One region of the Streptomyces sp. NBC_00258 genome, then DNA from elsewhere that is predicted to be linked to it. Evidence: predicted binding sites of a transcription regulator. Region 1 holds the regulator's gene; the other holds the start of a gene.
The links. Region 1 encodes HrcA, which represses chaperone genes, less so after heat shock. Its sites were predicted from a motif close to TTNGCACTCNGNNNNNCNGAGTGCNAA; they were not measured.

Region 1 (12,089 bases):
GCGCGATAGCGGGGCAGCGCGATAGCGGGGGTCTGGGGGCGGAGCCCCCAGGGACGGGACGGGTAGGGGCGGCGGGGGCGGAGAAGAGCCCTGGCCCCCCTACGGGAACTCGTACGCCTCCACCTCCGCGAGGTACCGCGCCCGCCGCTCCTCGTCGTGGTCGAGGAAGGACGCCACGAACGAGTTGCGGGCGAGCTCGCGCAACCGGTCGGAGGACAGCCCCAACGCCTCCCGCACAGCAAGGAAGTTGTCCCCGACGTACCCACCGAAGTACGCGGGATCATCGGAGTTGACCGTGCACAACAGCCCCGCGTCGAGCATCGCCGGCAACGGATGCTCCTCCAGAACATCCACGGCCCGAAGCCGCACGTTGGACAGCGGACACAACGTCAACGGCACCCGGTCCCGCACCAGCCGGGCCACCAGCTCAGGATCCTCCAGACACCGCAGCCCGTGATCGATCCGCTCGACCCCGAGCACGTCGAGCGCCTCGGTGATGTAGGAGGGCGGCCCCTCCTCCCCCGCGTGGGCGACCCGCCGCAGCCCGAGCGCGGCAGCGGCCTCGTACACCTCACGGAACTTCACGGGCGGATGCCCGACCTCCGCGGAGTCGAGCCCGACACCGACGATCCGCCCGAGGTACGGCTTCGCGGCCTCCAGCGTCTCCATCGCGGACTCGGCGGACTCGTCCCGCAGGAAGCACATGATCAGCTGGGTGGAGATCCCGTGCACGGCCTCGCTCCGGTCGAGCGCCCGCCCGAGCCCCTCCACGACGGTCCCGATCCCGACGCCCCGGGAGATGTGGGCCTGCGGATCGAAGAAGATCTCCGCGTGCCGCACTCCTTGCTCGGCGGCCCGCGCGAGATACGCGTCGGCGAGGTCCGCGAAGTCGTCCTCGGTCCGCAGCACGGCCATGAGCTCGTAGTAGAGGTTCAGGAACGACTGCAGGTCCGAGAACTGATACGCCTTACGGAGATCGTCGGTGTCCGCGTAGGGCAGCGGGACACCGTTGCGCGCAGCGAGCGCGAAGGCCAGCTCGGGCTCCAGGGTGCCTTCGATGTGCAGGTGCAGTTCGGCTTTCGGGATGGACATCAGGGCATCGTACGGCCGTCTCAGCTGCGCTTCGGTACCGGCACCCGGAGCAGATCGTGCGCCACCGTCAGCTCCCCCTCGAAGCCGGCGGCCCGTGCCTGCCGCTCGAACTCGTCGGGGTCGTCGTACCGCTGGCTGAAGTGCGTGAGCACGAGATGCCGTACGCCCGCGTCCCGGGCCACCGCCCCCGCCTGACCTGCCGTCAGGTGGCCGTGGTCGACGGCGAGTTGCATGTCCCCGTCCAGGAACGTCGACTCGATGACGAGCATGTCGCACCCCTCCGCGAGCGCGTACACCCCGTCGCACAGCCGGGTGTCCATGACGAAGGCGAACCGCTGCCCGCGCCGCAGCTCGCTGACCTCGTCGAGCGACACGTCCCCCAGCGCGCCCTCCCGCTGGATCCGTCCCACGTCCGCCCCCTTGATCCCGTACGAGGCGAGCCGCTCGGGCAGCATCCGCCGCCCGTCGGTCTCGACGAGCCGGTAGCCGTACGACTCGACGGGGTGGGAGAGCTTACGGGCCTCCAGCACGTACGACGCCGTGGACGCGAGGACGCCGTCGGAGTCGACCGGCGCCTCGGTGAGCGGGACCGTCTCGCGGTAGGCGGTCGAGTACCGCAGCCGGTCGTAGAACCGCTGCCCGGAGCGCGGGAAGTGGGCGGTGATCTCGTGCGGCACCCGGTCGAGGTTGATCCGCTGGATCACCCCGGCGAGGCCGAGGGAGTGGTCCCCGTGGAAGTGCGTGACGCAGATCCGGTGGAGGTCGTGGGCGGCGACCCCGGCGCGCAGCATCTGCCGCTGCGTGCCCTCTCCGGGGTCGAAGAGAATGCCCTCGCCGTCCCAGCGCAGCAGATAGCCGTTGTGGTTGCGGTGCCTGGTGGGCACCTGGCTGGCGGTGCCGAGGACCACCAATTCGCGTACGGACATGTCGAGTTACCCGAGTTTCCCGAGAGGCCCTAGCCCGGGGGCCACTGCATGCCGCGGCCGCCCAGCACATGGGCGTGCGCGTGGAAGACGGTCTGCCCCGCGCCGCTGCCGGTGTTGAAGACGACGCGGTAGCTGTCGAGCTTCTCCTCGGCGGCGACCTCACCGGCCTCGCGTACGACGTCGGCGAGGATCTCCGGCTCGGCGACCGCGAGGGAGGCGGCGTCCGGGTGGTGGACCTTCGGGATCACCAGGACGTGGATGGGCGCCTGCGGGTTGATGTCCCGGAAGGCGACGGTCGTTTCGGTCTCACGGACGACGGTCGCCGGGATCTTCCCACCGACGATCTTGCAGAACAGACAGTCGTCCTGCGCTTCCCCTGCCATGCGCGGCTCCTCACGCTGGATGATCGTTGCCCGGGCATGGTACCGAGCCCGTGCCCGTAGGGGGCGTGGGGAACTGCGCGACCAGTCCCCACGCACCCGCATCCGAAGAACCGCACTCCGCCGTCCCCGGGTGCCCTACGAACCCGGCAGCAGCGGAGGCGTCCTCGGCGCGTTCTCCGTGAGCGCCGCGAGCGCGATACGGATCGCCTCGTCGAGCTGTACGTCACGGCCCGCCGCGTGGTCCTGCGGGGCCTGGACCACCTCGACGTCCGGGTCGACCCCGTGGTTCTCCACGCCCCACTCGTAACCCTCAAGCCAGAACGCGTACTTGGGCTGGGTGACGAGCGTCCCGTCGACGAGCCGGTAACGGCTGTCGATCCCGACGACGCCGCCCCACGTACGCGTACCGACGACGGGCCCGATACCGAGGGCCTTGATCGCGGCGTTGACGATGTCGCCGTCGGAGCCGGAGAACTCGTTGGCGACAGCGACGACGGGCCCGCGCGGCGCGTCCTCCGGATAGCTCGTGGGCCGCATGCCACGCGCGAGGTCCCAGCCGACGATGCGCCGGGCGAGTTTCTCGACGACCAGCTGGGAGGTGTGGCCGCCGCGGTTCTCGCGGACATCCACGACGAGGCCCTCGCGGGCGACCTCGATCCGCAGGTCGCGGTGGATCTGGGCCCAGCCGGGCGCCTGCATGTCGGGCACGTGCAGATAGCCGAGCCTGCCGCCGGACTTCTCGTGGACGTAGGCACGCCGGTCGGCCACCCACGCGTGGTAACGCAGCGGTTCCTCGTCCGAGATCGGTACGACGACGGCGTGCCGCGGATCGCCGCCGCCCGCCGGGGAGACGGTGAGCTCGACGGCCTTGCCCGCCGTGCCGACGAGCAGCGGTCCGGGTCCGGTCACCGGGTCGACGGGCCGCCCGGAGACGGCCACGATCGCGTCCCCGGCGCGCACGGCGACTCCGGGCGCGGCGAGCGGCGACTGCGCGTCGGGGTCGGAGGTCTCCGACGGCAGGATGCGGTCGATACGCCACTGTGCCGCGCCCTGCGGGCCGTCCTCGTGACGGGAGATGTCGGCCCCGAGGAGCCCCTGCCGCTCGCCGCCGCCGTATCCGCCGCGCGGCATGACGTAGGCGTGCGAGGTGCCGAGCTCTCCCTGTACCTCCCACAGCAGGTCGACCAGGTCGTCGTGGGTGGCGACCCGTCCGAGCACGGGACGGTACCGGTCCAGTACGCCGTCCCAGTCGGTGCCGCCCAGGTCGGGGCGCCAGAAGTTGTCGCGCATGAGGCGGCCGGTCTCGTCGTACATCTGCCGCCACTCGGCGGCCGGGTCGACGGTCTGGCGGATGCGTGACAGGTCGACGGTGATGTTCGTGTCGCTCTCGTCGTCGAGCGAGGCGCGCCGGTCGCTCGGTACGACCTTGAGCTTGCTGTCGGTCCACAGCAGGATCCGCTTGCCGTCGCCGGTGACCATGAAGCCGTCGGCGTCCGAGGCGAGATGCTCCATGCGCTGCTGGACGAGGTCGTAGCGCTCCAGGTCGGTCTTCGGGTCCGGGTCGTCCGGGGTGGCGCGGGAGGCGCCGAGCACGCCCCGCACGGGGTGCCGCAGCCACAGCAGCCCGTCCTTGGCGGCCCGCAGCCCGGAGTAGCGGGCGGCCTCGACGGGGAACGGCACGATGCGGTCGCCGAGTCCTTCGAGGTCGATGCGCGTTGCCGGGGAGCCCTCGCTGTCGGGTGTCTCGTCCTTGTCGGGCGCCTCGAAGGGCCGGCCGTGCCGCTGCGGCCCGAAGGGCGAGGGGGTGGTCGCGGCGAGGGTGATGAGATGCGGCCGCGAGCCCCCGACGAAGGCCAGGTCGAAGACGTGCTCGTCGTAGACGGGGTCGAAGGACCGAGCGGACAGGAACGCCAGGTGCTTCCCGTCGAGCGTGAACGCGGGCGCGTAGTCCCGGAATCTCAGCGGCGTCGCCTCGGTCACCGACAGGTCCGCGGTGTTGGCGAGCTTGAGCTGGCGCAGCGGGCGCGGGCCGGGGTGCGACCAGGCGAGCCAGGCCGAGTCGGGCGAGAAGGCGAGCCCGGAGACCTCGCCGTCCTCGCTGCGGTCGACCTCCCGGACCTCGCCGGTCTCGCGCTCGACGAGCAGTACGCGTCCGTCGTGCGAGGCGACCGCTGCGCGGCTGCCGTCGGGCGCCACCGCGAGCCCGAGCACCCGCCCGAGCTGTCCGGCGGCGAGCCGACGCGGGGTGGCTCCCGGCGCGACCCCGGTGGCGGGCGCGAACTCAAGCGCGTCATCGCCCTCGGCGTCCGTCACCCACACCACGTGCTCCTCGCCGTCCGCGCGGAAGGTGCGCGGCAGCCGGGCCCGTACGCCCTGTTCGGCGGCGAGCGCGCGGGTCGGGCCGGAGCGGTGGGTGACCCAGTGGACGGCTCCGCGCACGGCGACGGCGCTGCCGCGGCCGGTGTGGTCGGGCGCGGCGGCGCCGAACCAGCGGGCCGCGCTCACGGGATGCGGCTGCAGATCGACGCGCTGTCCGCCGAGCCGGATGTCGAGCCGCCGCGGCTCGGCCCCGTCGAGGTCGTCGAGGATCCACAGCTCACCGGCGGACGCGTACACGACGCGTGTCCCGTCGGTGGAGGCGTGCCGGGCGTAGAACCCGTCAACTGCCGTATGCCGCCGCAGATCCGATTCATCCGCGAGGGAGGAGTACACGGCCCCCACGCCTTCGTGGTCGGAGAGGAAGACGACCCGCTCCCCCACCCACGAGGGGTACTCCAGATTCCCGTCCAGCTCGGCATGCAGCCGTACGAACTCCCCGGCCTCCCCGTCGCCTTCCCGGTCGATCCACAGCTTCCCGGCCGTGCCTCCCCGGTACCGCTTCCACCAGGCGGCCTCACGGCCCATGGGAGCGGACAGCAGGAGCGTGCCGGGGCCGCCCCGGGCCACATCGCCGACAGGCCCGTACGGAAGGGTGGTTGCCGGCCCGCCGTCGAGCGGGACGGCCCGGGCCCAGCTGCGGCGCAGGCTCGCCTGGCCCTGCGTGCTGAGCGCGAGCACCTCGCCCTCCGGGGTCCAGCCGCGCACCTGGGTCTTCCAACTCCCCCAGTACGTAAGGCGTTTGGTGGAACCGCCGTCGACCGGGGCGATATGCACCTCGGGTGCCCCGTCACGGGTGGAGGTCCAGGCGACGGTCGTTCCGTCCGGGGAGATGCGGGGATGGTTCACCGGGACGTTGTCGGCGCTGACCCGCCAGGCGCGGCCGCCGTCGAGCGGAGCGACCCAGACGTCGTCCTCGGCGGTGAAGGCGATCAACTCGCCGTGCAGATGCGGGTACCGGAGATACGGGGCAGATGCGGCGGATGCAGTCTGTGTCACCCGATCACCCTATGCAGCGGTCCTGTCCGCGACCAGAGCTTTCGATCACTTGCCCTGGAAGCAGGAGCAGGTGGGGTGCGGGTACTCGGTGACGGTCCTGGTGACGGTGACGGTCGCCCCGGGCCGATCCGGCGGCGGCGTGGTCTTGTGATCGACGGGCGGTGTCCACGGATTGACGGTGCTCGGTGTACCCGCCCTGCAGTTCCCGAGCACGTCCACCCGGAACCACTCCTTGCCGCCGACCCTGGCGGTCAGATCACCCCGTACGCAGGTCCCGTTGACCTCCTGCGTCACCTTGCCCTTGATGGTGATCTCCCGCCCGTCCTTCTCCTCCCCGACACAGTCGACGGTCGCGACACTCCGCGCGCTCGGCGAGCTTCCGGCCGTCTGTCCCTTGTCCCCGTACGAGGCCGTGCAGCTGAGCCACTGGACGTCGACGCCCTGCTTCTCCAGCTCGCGGGTTCCTGTCTGGTCGGTCGTGATCGCCACGGCGGCGGCGCTGATTCCGTTGCCGGGTTCACACGCGACCGCGCCGAACACGGCCACGACCGCGACGCCGACGGCGACCGGTCCCCGCCGCCCACCCATCCGACCCCGTAAACGCCTCAATGCCCCCATAGACGGCAGCGTGCCACCCCCGAGCAAAGCTCGATAGACCGCAAACAGCCACGATTCCGCCCCCGCCGCCCCTACCCATTCCCGTCCCTTTTCGGGGTCGCCGCCCCCGAACCCCCGCTCCTCAAACGCCGGAGGGGCTGAATACTTCGCGGCCCGGGCCGACACTTCCAGCCCGTCCGGCGTTTGAGGACGAGGCAGTTCAGGCCGATGCGGGGGTCTGGGGGCGGCAGCCCCAGGGACGGGACGGGTAGGGGCGGCGGGGGCGAAGAACTGCTCGTCAGGACCAGCGGCCCGTGCGGGTCAGGAGGAGGGCCGTCGCGGCCGTGCCGGCGGTGGAGGTGCGCAGGACGCTGCGGCCCAGCCGGCAGGCCTTCGCTCCGGCCTGGGTGAAGGCCGCCAACTCCTCGGGGGACACACCGCCTTCGGGGCCCACGACGAGCACGATCCGCCCGGTGGAGGGAAGCTCGGCCGTCGCGAGCGGCTCGCTCCCGTACGCCCGGTCCTCGTGCAACACCACCCCAAGCTCCGCATTGGCGAGAAACGCGGCAACCTGCTTGGTCGTCATCGCGTCCGCGACCTGCGGAAACCGCACCCGCCGCGACTGCTTGCCCGCCTCGCGCGCGGTGGCCCGCCACTTCCCGAGCGCCTTGAGCCCCCGCTCGCCCTTCCACTGCGTGATGCAGCGGGACGCGGCCCAGGGGACGATCTCGTCGACACCGGTCTCCGTCATGGTCTCGACGGCGAGTTCACCGCGGTCGCCCTTGGGGAGGGCCTGGACGACGGTGATACGGGGAGCCGGCTCGGGCTCCTCACGGACCTCTGCGATGTCCGTCACCACGAGCCGGTCCTTGCCCTCGGCCGCCTTGACGACGCCCTCGGCCCAGCGCCCGTGCCCGTCGGTGAGGACGACGTCCTCGCCCGCCCGCAGCCGCTTCACGGACACGGCGTGCCGCCCCTCGGGGCCGTCGAGGACGAACTCGGGCCCGCCCGGGACCACGTCCACCACGAACACCGGGGCGGTCAACGGACCGAACCCCCGCCCGAGTGGGACGACAACGCTGTCTTGGCGGAGGCGAGTTCGGCCGCGAGCACCTCGACCAGCTGCCCGGCGGGCAGCTCGCGCGCGAGCCGGTGGCCCTGTCCCGCCCACAGCGCCATCCCCTGCGCGTCCCCCGCCTTGGCCGCCGCCTTGCGCAGGGGGGAGGTGAGGTGGTGGACCTCGGGGTAGGCGGCGGGCGCGTACGGCCCGTGCTCGCGCATGAAGCGGTTCATCAGACCCCGCGCGGGCCTGCCGGAGAAGGCCCGCGTCAACTCCGTACGTACGAAGAGGGGGTTGGTCAGCGCCTGCTTGTGCACGGCGTTGGCGCCGGACTCGGGGGTGGCGAGGAACGCCGTGCCGAGCTGGGCGGCGCTCGCGCCCGCGGCGAGCGCGGCGGCGATCTGGCTGCCGCGCATGATGCCGCCGGCCGCGACGATCGGGATCTGCACGGTCTCGCGGACCTGCGCGATCAGCGAGAGCAGTCCGATGCCGGAGCCGTCGGTCTCCGGGTTGTCGCGGTGGGTGCCCTGGTGGCCGCCGGCCTCGACTCCCTGCACGATCACCGCGTCGGCGCCCGCCCACTGCACGGCCTGCGCCTCCTCGGCGGTGGTCGCCGTGACCAGGGTCAGTGTGCCTGCCCGGCCCAGGGAGTCCAGGACGTCCCGGGTGGGGCAGCCGAAGTGGAAGGAGACGACCGGCACGGGGTTGTCGAGGAGTACGGCGAGTTTGGCGTCGTATCCGTCGTCGCGTCCGCTGTCGGGGTCGCCCAGTTCGGTCTCGTACCAGGAGGCCTCGCCGGCGAGCTGGTGGGCGTAGACCTCGACGGCGGCCGGGTCGGCGTACTCCGGCTGCGGCATGAACAGGTTCACGCCGAACGGGCGGCTCGTGGCGCCCCGCAACTGCTTGATCTCCTGGTACATGCCGTCGGCCGTTTTGTACCCGGCGGCGAGAAAACCGAGCCCGCCGGCTTCGGACACGGCCGCTGCGAGCTGCGGCACGGAGACGCCGCCCGCCATGGGGGCCTGCACGATCGGGAGTGGGAAGAGATCGGTCAGCGCGGAGGACATGACGGCATGTTGTCACGTCCTCCGTACAAGTCCGAATCCGGCCTTCCCCCGGGCATAAGCCACGGGAATCGACCCGCGGGAGGGTTCTTCGCCCCGCCGCCCCTGCCCTCCCCCACTCTCGGCTTCGCTCGAGCGGGGGGACCCCCATCGTCCCTTTCGGGGGCCGGCCCCCGAACCCCCGCTCCTCGAACGCCGGAGGGGCTGAAACACCCAGCCCGTCCGGCATTTGAGGACGAGGCCGTTCAGGCCGAAGAGCCCTCAGCGACCGTTGAACGCGTCCTTCAGCCTGGAGAACAGCCCCTGCTGCCCGGGTTGAAACTGACCCGTGGGCCGCTCCTCCCCCCGAAGCTGCGCGAGCTCGCGCAGCAGCCGTTCCTGCTCGGGATCGAGCTTGGTCGGCGTCATGACCTCGACATGCACGATGAGATCACCACGGCCGCCACCGCGAAGGTGGGTGATACCGCGCCCGTGCAACGGAACCGACTGCCCGGACTGGGTCCCCGGACGGATGTCGATCTCCTCCATCCCGTCGAGCGTCTCCAGCGGAACCTTCGTCCCGAGAGACGCCGCGGTCATCGGGATGGTGACCGTGCAGTGCAGGTCGTCACCGCGCCGCTGGAAGGTGGAGTGCGCGACCTCGTGGATCTCCACGTAGAGGTCACCGGCGGGACCGCCACCGGGCCCGACCTCGCCCTCGCCCGCGAGCTGGATCCGCGTGCCGTTGTCGACACCGGCGGGAATCTTCACGGTCAGGGTCCGACGCGAGCGGACCCGCCCGTCACCGGCGCACTCGGGGCACGGCGTCGGAACGACCGTCCCGAACCCCTGGCACTGCGGACACGGCCTGGACGTCATGACCTGGCCCAGGAAGGACCGCGTGACCTGGGACACCTCACCGCGCCCGCGGCACATGTCACAGGTCTGCGCGGAGGTGCCGGGCGCCGCGCCCTCGCCACTGCACGTCGTACACACGACGGCCGTGTCGACCTGGATGTCCTTCGTCGTGCCGAAGGCCGCCTCGTCGAGGTCGATCTCCAGCCGGATCATCGCGTCCTGGCCGCGCCGCGTGCGCGACCGCGGGCCCCGCTGCGACGCCGTACCGAAGAAGGCGTCCATGATGTCCGAGAAGTTCCCGAACCCGCCGGCGCCGAAGCCGCCCGCGCCCTGGCCGCCCGCCTGGGACAGCGGGTCACCGCCGAGGTCGTAGACCTGCTTCTTCTGCGGGTCCGACAACACCTCGTACGCGGCGTTGATCTCCTTGAAGCGCTCTTGCGTCTTCGGATCGGGATTGACGTCCGGATGCAGCTCGCGTGCGAGCCGCCGGAATGCCTTCTTGATCTCGTCCTGGGACGCGTCGCGGCGCACGCCGAGTACGGCGTAGTAGTCCGTGGCCACTTACGACTCCGCCAGGATCTGTCCTACGTACCGTGCCACCGCTCGTACCGCTCCCATCGTTCCGGGGTAATCCATGCGCGTCGGTCCGACCACGCCAAGTTTTGCTACTGCCTCGCCGCCCGAACCGTAGCCGACCGAGACGACGGACGTGGAGTTGAGTCCCTCATGGGCGTTCTCGTGACCGATCCGTACGGCCATGCCCGAATCATTGACCTCACCAAGGAGTTTGAGGAGAACGACCTGCTCCTCAAGGGCCTCCAGAACCGGACGGATAGTGAGGGGAAAGTCATGTCCGAAGCGGGTGAGATTGGCGGTGCCGCCGATCATCAGCCGCTCCTCGGTCTCCTCGACGAGGGTCTCCAGGAGAGTGGAGAGCACCGTCGCGACCGTACCCCGATCCTCCGCCTCGAAAGCGTCGGGGAGATCCTGCACCAGTTGCGGGACGTCCGCGAAACGGCGGCCCGCGATCCGGCTGTTGAGCCGCGCGCGTAGATCTGCCGTGGAGGCCTCCCCGAAGGGCGCCGGGCAGTCCACCATGCGCTGCTCGACCCGGCCGGTGTCCGTGATCAGTACCAGCATGACGCGGGCCGAGGCCAGCGACAGCAGCTCCACATGACGCACGGTCGAGCGCGTCAGGGACGGGTACTGCACGACGGCGACCTGCCGGGTGAGCTGCGCGAGGAGCCGGACGGTCCGCCCCACGACGTCGTCGAGATCGACGGCGCCGTCGAGGAAACTGTGGATCGCCCGCCGCTCCGGCGCGGTCATCGGCTTGACGCCCGCGAGCTTGTCGACGAAGAGGCGGTAGCCCTTGTCCGTGGGGATGCGGCCTGCGCTGGTGTGCGGCTGGGCGATGTAGCCCTCGTCCTCGAGCACGGCCATGTCGTTACGGACGGTCGCCGGGGAGACGCCCAGCCGGTGGCGCTCCGTGAGCGCCTTGGAACCGACCGGCTCCTCGGTGCCCACGTAGTCCTGGACGATGGCGCGCAGCACCTCGAGCCTGCGTTCACTGAGCATCGCGCACACCTCCAGCTGGTCTTCCCCGCGGTCTTCGATGCGGTCCTCGATCATCCTCGATCGTCTTGCCTGGCACTCAGCGTGCGCGAGTGCCAGCATCCCCGCGCCAAGTGTACGGCCGGTAGGTGCGGCCCGGGCAAGGGTGGCCCTGCGACGTCACGACGACGTGTACGGGGCTGTCCCGCTCTGTCCCGACTGCTGTCCACCGCTGTCTGCGCACTTCATCGGGCGTAGGGCTAGCGTCGGCGTATGAGGGTGACTTGGGAAGAGGCCGGGTGGGAGGAACTGGGTCCGCGTGTGGGACGCTGCCGGCTTCCGGTGTGGGACTGCACGGCCGGGCTCGTGGTGGGCGAGGGTGCGGCGCTCATGATCGACGCGGGGTCGGGGCTGCGGGAGGGCGCGCGGCTGCGTACGGAGGCGCGGCGGTTGCTCGGGGGCGGGCGGGTCACCCATCTCGCGCTCACCCACCCGCACTTCGACCACGCCTTCGGCGCGGCGGCGTTCGCGGGGGTCGAGATCTTCGGGGCGGTGGGCCTTGAGCGGGTGCTGGTCGACGAACGGGACGCCTTGCGGGCGGATGCCGTACGCAACGGCGCCGATCCTGGCGAGGCGGCCGAGGCGGCGGACCTGCTCGTCCGCCCCCGGCATCTCGTCTCCGGCGAGTGGACGCTCGACCTGGGCGGCGGCGTACAGGTCCTGCTGGCGAACGTGGGACCCGGCCACACGGCCCACGACCTGGCGATTCTCGTCCGCGGCGACCTGGGAGACCCCGGCGGCCCCAGCAGTCCCAGCGGCCCCGGGACGGGCTCGCCGGAGATCGTCTTCTGCGGTGACCTCGTCGAGGAGTCCGGCGAACCCCAGGCGGGCCCCGACGCCGTCCCCTCCCGCTGGCCCGCGGCCCTGGACCGGCTGCTGGCCCTCGGGGGCGAGGACGCGGTGTACGTGCCCGGTCACGGGGCGGCGGTCGACGCCGGGTTCGTACGGGCCCAACGGGACGCGCTGGCACGGCGTTTCGGCGTGCCGTAGGGAGTTCGTGGGGCCTGCCGCAGGAAACTCGTGCGCCTGGCGCAGGAGGCTCGTCGGCGTCTCCTGGGAGGGTTGTCGGCGTGTCGCAGGGGGGCTCGGTGCGCCGGACGGGGACCTTCTCCTATCGTCATCCGAATGCGCCAGTACTCAG
Region 2 (12,089 bases), 2.7 Mb from region 1:
CGAGGACACCCTGCGCGCGGCCAGGGCCTGCGGCATCAAGGCGGCACCGCTGTGGAACGAGGAGGTCTTCGCCGACCGCTGGGACTACCGCGAGTCGGACCGCGACCTCCACCCCGGAGACATCGTTCTCAGCCACTTCCGCGGCAAGGAGCACTGGAAGGGCACGATGCCGGACATGGTCCGCCACTTCCTGAAGCTGGTCACGGACAAGGGGTATGCGGTGGCACGCATCGAGGACTACCTGTGAGGAAGCGGCCGGCCGTCGGCGCGGCGCTGCTCGCGGGCCTGGTCTGCCTGGCCGGCTGCGCCCAGTCCGTGGACCCCATCGAGCGGCTGGGCAAGAAGGCCGCGCAGAAGGTACGCACGTACGGCCCCACCGAGGACCCGTACCGCCGCTGGGGCCTGGCCGCCCCGCTCGCCCCGGCGCCGAAGCCGCCCGACCGGCGGCCCTCCGCCCGCACCGCGGGACCGGGCCTGCCGCCCGTCGTCGACCGCGTCCCCACCCGCGACAGGGTCGTCTTCCTGACCTTCGAGGACGGCGCCGAGAAGGACCCGGGATTCGTCGACATGGTCCGCGAACTGCGGCTGCCGGTCACGATGTTCCTCACGGACAGTGTCGTCGGGCCGGGATACGCCCACTTCGGCCGGCTCCGCGCGGTCGGCGCGACCGTGCAGAACCACACGCTCGACCACCCGTACCTGCCGGGCCTGCCGTACGCCGGCCAGCGCGCCGAGATCTGCGGCCAGCAGGAGAAGCTCAAGCAGCGCTTCGGTATCCGACCCCGGCTCTTCCGCCCGCCCTACGGCGACTACAACGCCGACACCGTGCGCGCGGCCGCCGACTGCGGAGTGGCCGCCATCGTCCTGTGGCGCGACGCGGACCGCCTCCGGCCGGGTGACATCCTCCACTGCCCGGAGGGCCGGATGGGGGCGAGTCTCACCGATGCGACGACCGCCATGCTGAAGCGCATCCAGGGGGAGGGGTTCACGGTGGCACGGCTGGAGGACTACCTCTAGCGGGTTCGTTGTGGCTGGTCGCGCAGTTCCCCGCGCCCCTGAAGAGCGGGTCTGGGGGCGCAGCCCCCAGCAAGGCCCACCCCGGTTCCGGGTGCCGAACATCTCCCTGACCGCCGGAGGCAACTGGCACTCCGCTTGACCGAGTGCTAATCGCAGTCATAGTCTCAGGTCTGGCACTCACCGCAGGAGAGTGCCAATAGCGACGGGCAGGTCCGGCACCCGCGACGACGGATCCACCTGGTCGCCACCTCAGACAGTTAACCCCGTGAGATCTCCGAAGGGGGAGGTCGGATCGTGACGACCACCAGCTCCAAGGTTGCCATCAAGCCGCTTGAGGACCGCATTGTGGTCCAGCCGCTCGACGCCGAGCAGACCACGGCCTCTGGCCTGGTCATCCCGGACACCGCCAAGGAGAAGCCCCAGGAGGGCGTCGTCCTGGCCGTTGGCCCGGGCCGCTTCGAGAACGGCGAGCGTCTTCCGCTCGACGTCAAGACCGGCGATGTCGTGCTGTACAGCAAGTACGGCGGCACCGAGGTGAAGTACAACGGCGAGGAGTACCTCGTCCTCTCGGCTCGCGACGTGCTCGCGATCGTCGAGAAGTAATTCACCCGGCATTACCAGCATTGCAGTGAACTGCGCCCCTGGCCCCCGCGACCTTATGAAGCCGGGCGTCGGGGGCGCAGTTCGTTTCACCCACGTTTTCCGAGAGGGCTGAACCGCTCCCATGGCGAAGATCCTGAAGTTCGACGAGGACGCCCGTCGCGCCCTCGAGCGCGGCGTCAACAAGCTTGCCGACACGGTCAAGGTGACGATCGGCCCCAAGGGCCGCAACGTCGTCATCGACAAGAAGTTCGGCGCACCCACCATCACCAACGACGGTGTCACCATCGCCCGCGAGGTCGAGATCGACGACCCGTACGAGAACCTCGGCGCCCAGCTGGTGAAGGAGGTGGCGACCAAGACCAACGACATCGCGGGTGACGGTACGACCACCGCCACCGTGCTGGCCCAGGCGCTCGTCCGCGAGGGCTTGAAGAACGTCGCCGCCGGCGCGTCCCCCGCCCTCCTGAAGAAGGGCATCGACGCGGCCGTCGCCGCGGTCTCCGAGGAGCTCCTCGCGACCGCGCGCCCGATCGACGAGAAGTCCGACATCGCCGCCGTCGCCGGTCTGTCCGCCCAGGACAGCCAGGTCGGCGAGCTCATCGCCGAGGCGATGGACAAGGTCGGCAAGGACGGTGTCATCACCGTCGAGGAGTCCAACACCTTCGGTCTGGAGCTGGACTTCACCGAGGGCATGGCCTTCGACAAGGGCTACCTGTCGCCGTACTTCGTGACGGACCAGGAGCGCATGGAAGCCGTCCTGGACGACCCGTACATCCTGATCCACCAGGGCAAGATCTCCTCCATCCAGGACATGCTGCCGCTGCTGGAGAAGGTCATCCAGACCAACGCCTCCAAGCCGCTGCTGATCATCGCCGAGGACGTCGAGGGCGAGGCCCTGTCGACCCTGGTCGTGAACAAGATCCGCGGCACGTTCAACGCCGTCGCCGTGAAGGCCCCCGGCTTCGGTGACCGCCGCAAGGCGATGCTCGGCGACATGGCCGCGCTCACCGGCGCCGAGGTCATCGCCGAGGAGGTCGGCCTCAAGCTCGACCAGGTCGGCCTCGACGTGCTGGGCACCGCCCGCCGCGTCACCATCTCGAAGGACGACACGGTCATCGTCGACGGCGGTGGCGACACCGGCGCCGTGGCCGGCCGTGTCAACCAGATCAAGGCCGAGATCGAGAACACCGACTCCGACTGGGACCGCGAGAAGCTCCAGGAGCGCCTCGCGAAGCTGGCCGGCGGCGTGTGCGTCATCAAGGTCGGCGCCGCCACCGAGGTGGAGCTCAAGGAGAAGAAGCACCGTCTGGAGGACGCCATCTCCGCGACCCGCGCCGCGGTCGAGGAGGGCATCGTCTCCGGTGGTGGCTCCGCGCTCGTCCACGCCGTCAAGGTCCTCGAGGGCAACCTCGGCAAGACCGGCGACGAGGCCACGGGTGTCGCGGTCGTCCGCAGGGCCGCCGTCGAGCCGCTGCGCTGGATCGCCGAGAACGCCGGCCTGGAGGGTTACGTCATCACCTCCAAGGTCGCCGAGCTCGACAAGGGCCAGGGCTTCAACGCCGCCACCGGCGAGTACGGCGACCTGGTCAAGCAGGGCGTCATCGACCCGGTCAAGGTCACCCGCTCCGCCCTGGAGAACGCCGCCTCCATCGCCTCCCTGCTCCTCACGACCGAGACCCTGGTCGTCGAGAAGCCGGCCGAGGAAGAGGGCGACGCGGGTCACGGCCACGGTCACGGCCACTCCCACTAGGCGCAAGCCGCTTCCGGGCGGCCCGAGGGGGCGTACGTCCCTTTGAGCGCCCGGCGAAGGCCCGGTACCCCGTCTCGGGGGACCGGGCCTTCGTGCTGTCGTCGGCGCGGCCCGGCGCGGTCAGACCTCCAGCTGGTCCAGCACCCCGAGCTGGCCCATCAGCCCCAGCCGGTCGTACTGCCACCACCCCTCGACGACCTTGCCGTCCTCGCGGCACCGGTGAATGGTCATACCGGTCATGGTGACCTGCTTGCCGCTGGCCGGTATCCCCATGAAGTCACCCGTGTGGGTGCCGTTCCAGGTCCAGCGCGTACAGACCCGGTCGCCGTCGGAGATCTGGTCCTCGATGGTGAACACGAAGTCGAACCCGGCCCGCCACATCTCCACCTCGCGGCGCATGGCGTCCATCCCGATCACGTCCTGCTCGTTGGACGGATCATGGTCGTGGTAGTTCTCCGCGACGGTCTCGTCCCACGACGGCAGGGTGCCCTTCCCGGCGAGCAGTCCGAAGAGATTGCGGACGCTGGCCTTGTAGAGCCGCTCGTCCCGCACCACGTCGAGATCCGTGAACGTCGGCATCTCGTCACAGAGTGCCACCATCTCCCGGAAGATCCGGTCGGTCTCCGGAAGGTTCGAGTTCCGCATCGCCTCCTCGAAGGACGGAAACTCCACGATCTCGATGAAGTGCCCGGCGTCGTGCCGGTCCTTCCCGATCACGTTGTGCGTCGCGGTCCGCTTGCCCTTGGTCTGCTCGACCCAGGTGTCCATGAGCCGGTTCATCTCGTCGATCCGGCTGGTCTTGCAGTCGATCAGCTGTACGAAAGTCATGGCGCTGCCTCCCGGCACTTCGAGTCCGGTTGAATACGCCCATTTTAGTGAAAATCCCCTTCAGCCGTTTTTCAGCCGAAGGGGATTGTGCCGCTGCCTAAGTGTCCGTCCACGTCACCGCGCACGACCGGGCTCACTTCGGCCCGTACTTCCGCCCTGTCTTCGAACTGATCCCACTGAGCAACGCACGCGGTGTCACCTTCGCGACACCCATCAGGGCCTTGTAGCGCGGGTCCGGAATGGACAGCGACTTGCCCCGCGCCAGGTCGGCCAGCGCGGCCGTGACCACCTTGTCGGCGTCCAGCCACATCCAGTTCGGGATGTTGTCCGTCCCCATCCCGGCCCGCTCGTGGAACTCGGTCCGCACGAACCCGGGGCACAGCGCCATCAGCCGCACACCACTGCCGGACAGGTCCTTCGCCACGCCCTGCGTGAACTGCACGACCCACGCCTTCGACGCCCCGTACGTACCGCGCGGCACGAACGCGGCCGTGGACGCCACGTTGACGACACCGCCGCGCCCGCGCGCCCGCATGGACCCGGCCGCCGCCGACGTCAGCCGGAGCACCGCCTCGCAGTGCACCTTGAGCATCTTCAGCTCGTCCTCCATCGGTACGTCCAGATAGAGGCCCTTGTTGCCGAAGCCCGCGTTGTTGATCAGCAGGTCGACCGCGTTCTTGCGGTCCGAGAGGCGGGCGGCCACCGCCTCGATGCCCTCGTCGGTCGCCAGATCCGCCGTCAGCACCTCCGCCTCGATGCCGTGCCGGTCGTGCAGTTCGGTCGCCTGCTCACCGAGCCGCTTCTTGTCGCGCGCCACCAGCACGAGGTTGTGCCCGTCGGAGGAGAGCCGCCGCGCGAAGGCGGCACCGATGCCCGCGGTCGATCCCGTAATCAGAGCCGTTGTCATGGCCCAAGATTAGTGACCCGTCTCATGCTGTCCGTGCGCCGAACGACCCGAAAGTACCCCCGTCGGCTGTGCCTTCCCCACAACCTCCACAACGACGAACTGCCCCGTCATCTCCCGGCCTTCGCACTGCGGTGGACGGCGGTGGGATTTGCGCGGAGTGTCCGGACCGGCCGCCCCTCGCTGCCGGGCTCCTCCAACTCGACCGGCGGGACGCCGGTCTCAGCTCACTTCGCGTCCTGGCCGTACTTCTCCACGTACTCCCGCGCGTGCTTCAGCGCCTCCGGATGCAGTGCGTCCGACGCCTCCAACACCCGTGGCAGCAGGCCTCGTTCGGTCGTGACGGCGCGGAACTGGAGGGCGACGGTCACCTCGTGGTCGGGCCGGTGGACGATCTCGATCGGGTCGCCGGCCCGCAGCTCACCCGGCTCGATCACCCGCAGATACGCACCGGGTGCCCCCTTCGCGGTGAACCGCTTGACCCACCCCTTCTCGCCCAGATGGCCCTGGAAGGTGAGACAGGGAATCCGCCCGGAGGTGACCTCCAGGACGACCTCGGAGCCGACCCGCCAGCGCTCCCCGATCCGCGCGCCGGACACGTCGAGGCCCTCCGTCGTGAGGTTCTCCCCGAACATTCCGCTGGCCAGGGGCCTCCCCAGCTCGCGCTCCCAGTCGTCGAGGTCCTCGCGCGCGACGGCGTACACGGCCTGGTGGTCGCCGCCGTGGTGCCGCAGCTCGCACACCGCGTCCCCGGCGAGCCCGCTCGCGCCGACCCCCTTGGGCCCGGGCGCGGACACCCGCACCCGCCCGTCCACCGGACGCTTGTCGATCCCGGTCACACCCTCCGCCTGGTCCGTGTAGTTGACGGCCTTGGGGCGGCCAAGGTTCAGAGAGAGAAGCTTCATGACTGCACGCTAGGTGATCCGAGCCAAAGCCTCGACGCAATATTCGTCGCCGTATCCAAGATTCGCTTATGCTCGGAGGGTGATCGAGGCCCGTCATCTCCGTGTGCTGCGTGCCGTCGCCGCCACCGGCTCCTTCTCGGCGGCGGGGCGCGAACTGGGCTGCACCCAGCCCGCCGTCAGCCAGCAGATGAAGGCCCTCGAAGCCTCCGTCGGCACACCCCTGCTGATCCGCACGGGCCGCGAGATGCGGCTGACCCAGGCCGGCGAGGCTCTCGTACGGCACGCCGCGGGCATCATCGCCGGGCTGACGGCCGCCGAGGAGGAGGTCGCCGCGATCGCGGGCCTGCGGGCCGGCCGGGTCCGGCTCGTCTCGTTCCCCAGCGGCAGCTCCACGCTCGTACCGGCCGCGCTCGCCGCCCTGCGCGCCGCGCACCCCGGCACACGTGTCTCCCTGGAGGAGGCCGAGCCGCCGCGCTCGGTCGAGATGCTGCGCGAGGGCGACTGCGACGTGACACTCGCGTTCCGGTACGAGGGCGCGGCGGGCGCAGAGGAGTGGGACGACCTGGTGGTACGGCCCCTGCTCAGGGACCGGCTCGTCGGTCTGGTCCCCGAAGGGCACAGGCTGGCCCGCGCACGGACGGTCGCCATCGGCGAACTGGCCGACGAGCCGTGGATCGCCGGCTGCCCCCGCTGCCGCGGCCGGCTGGTCGAGGTCTGCGAGCGCGCGGGCTTCACACCCCGTATCGACTTCGCGACCGACGACTACCCGGCCGTGGTCGGCCTGGTGGGAGCGGGTCTCGGGGTCGCGGTCCTGCCGGAGCTCGCCATCGAGTCCGTACGCCCCAAGGGCGCGCGCACGGTGATGGTCGAGCCCGCCCTGCGTCGGGAGATCGTCGCGCTCACGCTGCCGGACCTCGCCCAGGTGCCCGCGGTGGCGGCCACGTTGGATCAGCTGGCCCGGGCCGCGGCGCGCTGACCCGCCGGAAAGTGGGGGCACGCGCGCGTGCCCGTTCGAAGAAACGTTCCTTCAGTGATGTGACGGAGTGCCTCCGCCGGACGCCGACGCCGACGCCGAGACCAGGCGGTTGCGCGCCCGCCCCATGAGTTCCTCGCGCTCGTCCTCGGTGAGGCCGCCCCACACGCCGTACGGCTCGCGCACCGCCAGTGCGTGTGCCGCGCACTCCGCGCGTACCGGGCACCTCATGCAGACCTCTTTGGCCGAGTTCTCACGAGCGCTCCGTGCCGCACCGCGCTCGCCCTCGGGGTGGAAGAAGAGCGAGCTGTCGACCCCGCGGCAAGCCGCGAGGAGCTGCCAGTCCCACAGATCCGCGTTGGGTCCGGGAAGGCGGGAGAAATCTGCCATTGCGTTGTCCCCTTGTAGCCGTTCTGGGCGGTTACGTGCCCATGACCGTACATCTACGATCTAAGGAGATGAAAATATGACTCATTGCGAATCTAGCCTCAGACACCAGTAAATGGGAAGAAAAGCGGCTAAATGGGGCATGGGTTGTGATGAAACCTTGAGGGTCCGCCGTGGGTGTCTCCACCGTGTCCGTGCCCTCACGTAGAGTGCCGAACGTGGCTCACCGCCCCGTAACTCTTTCGGGTGACCGTCGTTGGTAGTGCGGAGCGGTTGAAAGAACAAGCGCTCGGGCAAGCGTCCGAGAGCGTCAACCGCACAGGTGACGATTCGTACCAGCCTGGAGGCTCAAGGTGACGCGCATCAGCTGCGGAGGACGGCCATGACATCCGTCCTCGTCTGCGACGACTCCCCGCTTGCCCGAGAGGCGCTCCGCCGTGCGGTGGCGACCGTGCCCGGCGTAGAGCGCGTGACCACGGCGGCCAACGGCGAGGAAGTCCTCCGCCGCTGGGGTGCCGACCGTTCGGACCTGATTCTGATGGACGTACGCATGCCCGGTCTGGGCGGCGTGGAGACGGTCCGGCGGCTGCTGTCCGCCGACCCCGGTGCGCGCATCATCATGCTCACCGTCGCCGAGGACCTGGACGGTGTCGCGCTCGCGGTCGCCGCCGGTGCCCGCGGCTATCTCCACAAGGACGCCTCCCGCGCGGAGCTGCGTGCGACCGTCACCCAGGCTCTCGCCGACCCGACCTGGCGGCTCGCGCCGCGCAGACTGCGGTCGGCCGAGATGGGCGCCGCGCCGACGCTCACCGCGCGTGAGATCCAGGTCCTTGAGGGCATGAGCCACGGCCGGTCGAACGCGGAGATCGGTCGTGAGCTGTTCCTCTCCGAGGACACGGTCAAGACCCACGCCCGACGGCTCTTCAAGAAGCTCGGCGCCTCGGACCGCGCGCACGCGGTGGCGCTCGGGTTCCGATGGGGCCTGGTCCGCTAGGTGAACCGCCGCGGGGGTAGCGGGTGTCCCCGCCCGCCGCAGGGCGGGTGGGGCCGGGCCCGACAGGGGATCGAAAACGGCCGTTCGGGCGCCCGATCCCCGTTTCCCGGCGGATGCCGCATCCTTGAGGTGTGGAGTTCCTCGGGAACGAGTCGGTCGAGCGGGAGGGGAGGGCGCAGGAGATGAGTTCCGGCGCACCTGCTCATAACGCTTCGGTGCACAACTACGGACGCGGTGCCACGGACAGGACGACGCCAAGGCACCATGGACCGATGCGTGACGACGAGGCGGCCACTGCCCAAGGGGCAATCGGTGCGCTCGTCCATCGCGCGGTCGACGGAGACGAGCAGGCCACGCACGACCTGCTCGCCCATGTCCATCCCCTCGCGATCCGCTACTGCCGCACCCGTCTTTCCCGACTGCCGGGTGACGCACGGCACTTCGTGGAGGACCTGGCGCAGGAGGTCTGTGTCGCGGTGCTCCTCGCGCTGCCGCGGTACAAGGACACCGGGCGCCCCTTCGAAGCCTTCGTCTTCGCCATCGCCGCGCACAAGGTCGCCGATCTGCAGCGCGCCGCGATGCGCCATCCCGGCTCGACGGCGGTGCCGTCGGACGAGATGCCCGAGCGGCCGGACGACTCGCTCGGCCCCGAGGAGCGTGCCCTCCTCAGCAGCGACGCCGAGTGGGCCAAGAAGCTCATGGCCAACCTTCCCGAGAACCAGCGGGAGCTCCTCCTGCTGAGGATCGCGGTGGGCCTCACGGCCGAGGAGACGGGCCAGATGCTGGGCATGTCACCGGGCGCGGTCCGCGTGGCCCAGCACAGGGCGCTGAGCCGTTTGCGGGCACTGGCGGAGCAGTAGGCGGACTTCGCGGGCTTCTGAGTGCGGCCTCTGGGCGGGGCGCCGGGCCGACGTGGGGTTGGACCAGCCGGCCGATGCGCGGTTGAACGACCGGTGGGCCAAGCCGACGTGCGGTCGCACGACTGGTGAGCCGGCCCGTGGATCGCCGCGCGAGCCTTCCCGGCAGGGTGGGCTTTCTCATGAGTACGGCAAATTTTTTTCCGCCGCCCCGGGTGAGGCGCGGGGCGGCGAGGCAGGGCACGGCCCGCCCAAGGCCCGTGCCCCCGGCGGGCGGGCGCCGGATGAACGCGGCGGCCGTCCTCCACGTACGAAGCTACGAAGCCCAGGGGCACCCGTAACCGTGGAATGAGAGAGCCATGCTTCCCGTTAGCATGGACATCCGCACCGATCAAGGCCATTTGGGGAAGGTGTCATGACTGCAAACGTCGACGGAGTGCCCGAGAAATTCGCGACACTCGGGCTGACCTACGACGACGTGCTGCTGCTGCCGGGCGCATCCGAGGTGCTGCCCAACGCGGTCGACACCTCGTCCCGGATCTCCCGCAACGTGCGCGTGAACATCCCGCTGCTGTCCGCGGCGATGGACAAGGTCACCGAGTCGCGCATGGCGATCGCGATGGCCCGGCAGGGCGGTGTCGGCGTACTGCACCGGAACCTGTCCATCGAGGACCAGGTCAACCAGGTCGACCTCGTGAAGCGCTCCGAGTCCGGCATGGTCACCGACCCGATCACGGTGCACCCGGACGCGACGCTCGCCGAGGCCGACGCCCTGTGTGCCAAGTTCCGCATCAGCGGCGTGCCGGTCACCGACGGCAACAAGAAGCTGCTCGGCATCGTCACCAACCGCGACATGGCCTTCGAGACCGACCGCTCCCGTCAGGTGCGCGAGGTCATGACCCCGATGCCCCTGGTCACCGGCAAGGTCGGCATCTCGGGCAACGACGCCATGCAGCTGCTCCGCCGCCACAAGATCGAGAAGCTTCCGCTGGTCGACGACGCGGGCATCCTCAAGGGCCTCATCACGGTCAAGGACTTCGTGAAGGCCGAGAAGTACCCGAGCGCGGCGAAGGACGGCGAGGGCCGCCTCCTCGTGGGTGCCGCCGTCGGCGCCAGCCCCGAGGCACTGGACCGGGCGCAGGCGCTCGCCGAGGCCGGTGCGGACTTCCTGATCGTCGACACCTCCCACGGGCACAACAGCAACGCCCTCAACTGGATGGCGAAGATCAAGTCGAGTGTCGGCGTCGACGTGATCGGCGGAAACGTCGCCACCCGTGACGGCGCCCAGGCCCTCGTCGACGCCGGTGTCGACGGAGTCAAGGTGGGCGTGGGCCCCGGCTCGATCTGCACCACCCGCGTGGTCGCCGGCATCGGCGTCCCGCAGGTCACCGCGATCTACGAAGCCGCTCTGGCGGCCCGCGCCGCGGGCGTCCCGGTGATCGGCGACGGCGGACTGCAGTACTCCGGAGACATCGGCAAGGCGCTGGCCGCCGGCGCCGACACGGTGATGCTCGGCAGCCTCCTCGCCGGCTGCGAGGAGTCGCCCGGCGAGCTGCTCTTCATCAACGGCAAGCAGTTCAAGTCGTACCGCGGCATGGGCTCGCTCGGCGCAATGCAGTCCCGCGGCCAGGGCCGGTCGTACTCGAAGGACCGCTACTTCCAGGCCGAGGTGGCCTCCGACGACAAGCTCGTGCCCGAGGGCATCGAGGGCCAGGTGCCCTACCGCGGCCCGCTGGCCAACGTGCTGCACCAGCTCGTCGGCGGTCTGCGCCAGACCATGGGCTATGTGGGCGCCGCCTCCATCGACGAGATGGAGACCAAGGGCCGCTTCGTACGGATCACGTCGGCGGGTCTCAAGGAGAGCCACCCGCACGACATCCAGATGACGGTCGAGGCGCCGAACTACAGCCGTAACCAGTAGTCATTTCAGCAGTCGCCATCCAGTCGGCATCGTGCTCCACGCGCGCGTGGAGCACGGGAAGCACGGACAAGGGCGGTCCCGGAGGCTCCGGGACCGCCCTTGTCGTGGGTGTCGGGGATACTGGGAGGCGCAGAAGCGAAGAGGGAAAGGCCACACACGTGACTGAGATCGAGATCGGGCGCGGCAAGCGCGGCCGCCGGGCGTATGCCTTCGACGACATCGCCGTCGTCCCGAGCCGCCGTACGCGAGACCCGAAGGAGGTCTCGATCGCCTGGCAGATCGACGCCTACCGCTTCGAGCTGCCGTTCCTGGCCGCCCCCATGGACTCGGTCGTCTCGCCGGCCACCGCCATCCGTATCGGCGAGCTCGGCGGCCTGGGCGTCCTGAACCTCGAAGGCCTCTGGACGAGGTACGAGGACCCGCAGCCGCTCCTCGACGAGATCGCGGAGCTGGACGTGGACTCCGCGACCCGCCGTCTCCAGGAGATCTACGCGGCCCCCATCAAGGAGGAGCTGATCGGGCAGCGCATCAAGGAGGTGCGCGACTCGGGCGTGGTCACCGCGGCCGCGCTCTCGCCGCAGCGCACCGCCCAGTTCTCCAAGGCCGTCGTGGACGCGGGCGTCGACATCTTCGTCATCCGCGGTACGACGGTGTCGGCCGAGCACGTGTCCGGTGCCTCCGAGCCGTTGAACCTGAAGCAGTTCATCTACGAGCTGGACGTCCCGGTCATCGTCGGCGGCTGCGCCACGTACACGGCGGCCCTGCACCTGATGCGTACGGGCGCGGCCGGTGTCCTCGTCGGCTTCGGCGGCGGCGCCGCGCACACCACGCGCAACGTGCTGGGCATCCAGGTCCCGATGGCCACCGCGGTCGCCGACGTGGCCGCGGCCCGCCGCGACTACATGGACGAGTCCGGCGGGCGGTACGTGCACGTGATCGCGGACGGCGGT

Region 2: the regulator HrcA is predicted to act here: its motif matches at 1,141-1,167, upstream of groES (co-chaperone GroES).

The regions. Positions count from the first base shown of each region.
Region 1 covers NZ_CP108081.1:8,058,673-8,070,761, reverse strand. The annotation lists gene OG718_RS36035 (adenosine deaminase) at 100-1,092, opposite strand; gene OG718_RS36030 (ribonuclease Z) at 1,113-2,018, opposite strand; gene OG718_RS36025 (histidine triad nucleotide-binding protein) at 2,048-2,401, opposite strand; gene OG718_RS36020 (S41 family peptidase) at 2,537-5,776, opposite strand; gene OG718_RS36015 (hypothetical protein) at 5,822-6,364, opposite strand; gene OG718_RS36010 (16S rRNA (uracil(1498)-N(3))-methyltransferase) at 6,672-7,418, opposite strand; gene OG718_RS36005 (nitronate monooxygenase) at 7,415-8,500, opposite strand; gene dnaJ (molecular chaperone DnaJ) at 8,759-9,895, opposite strand; gene hrcA (heat-inducible transcriptional repressor HrcA) at 9,896-10,912, opposite strand; gene OG718_RS35990 (MBL fold metallo-hydrolase) at 11,162-11,938, shown strand; gene OG718_RS35985 (DUF3097 domain-containing protein) at 12,074-12,089, shown strand, end outside.
Region 2 covers NZ_CP108081.1:5,339,304-5,351,392, reverse strand. The annotation lists gene OG718_RS23690 (polysaccharide deacetylase family protein) at 1-247, shown strand, start outside; gene OG718_RS23685 (polysaccharide deacetylase family protein) at 244-1,017, shown strand; gene groES (co-chaperone GroES) at 1,312-1,620, shown strand; gene groL (chaperonin GroEL) at 1,742-3,370, shown strand; gene OG718_RS23670 (ester cyclase) at 3,491-4,198, opposite strand; gene OG718_RS23665 (SDR family NAD(P)-dependent oxidoreductase) at 4,332-5,105, opposite strand; gene OG718_RS23660 (MOSC domain-containing protein) at 5,330-6,007, opposite strand; gene OG718_RS23655 (LysR family transcriptional regulator) at 6,087-6,983, shown strand; gene OG718_RS23650 (WhiB family transcriptional regulator) at 7,035-7,370, opposite strand; gene OG718_RS23645 (response regulator transcription factor) at 7,750-8,361, shown strand; gene OG718_RS23640 (sigma-70 family RNA polymerase sigma factor) at 8,634-9,221, shown strand; gene guaB (IMP dehydrogenase) at 9,634-11,139, shown strand; gene OG718_RS23630 (GuaB3 family IMP dehydrogenase-related protein) at 11,298-12,089, shown strand, end outside.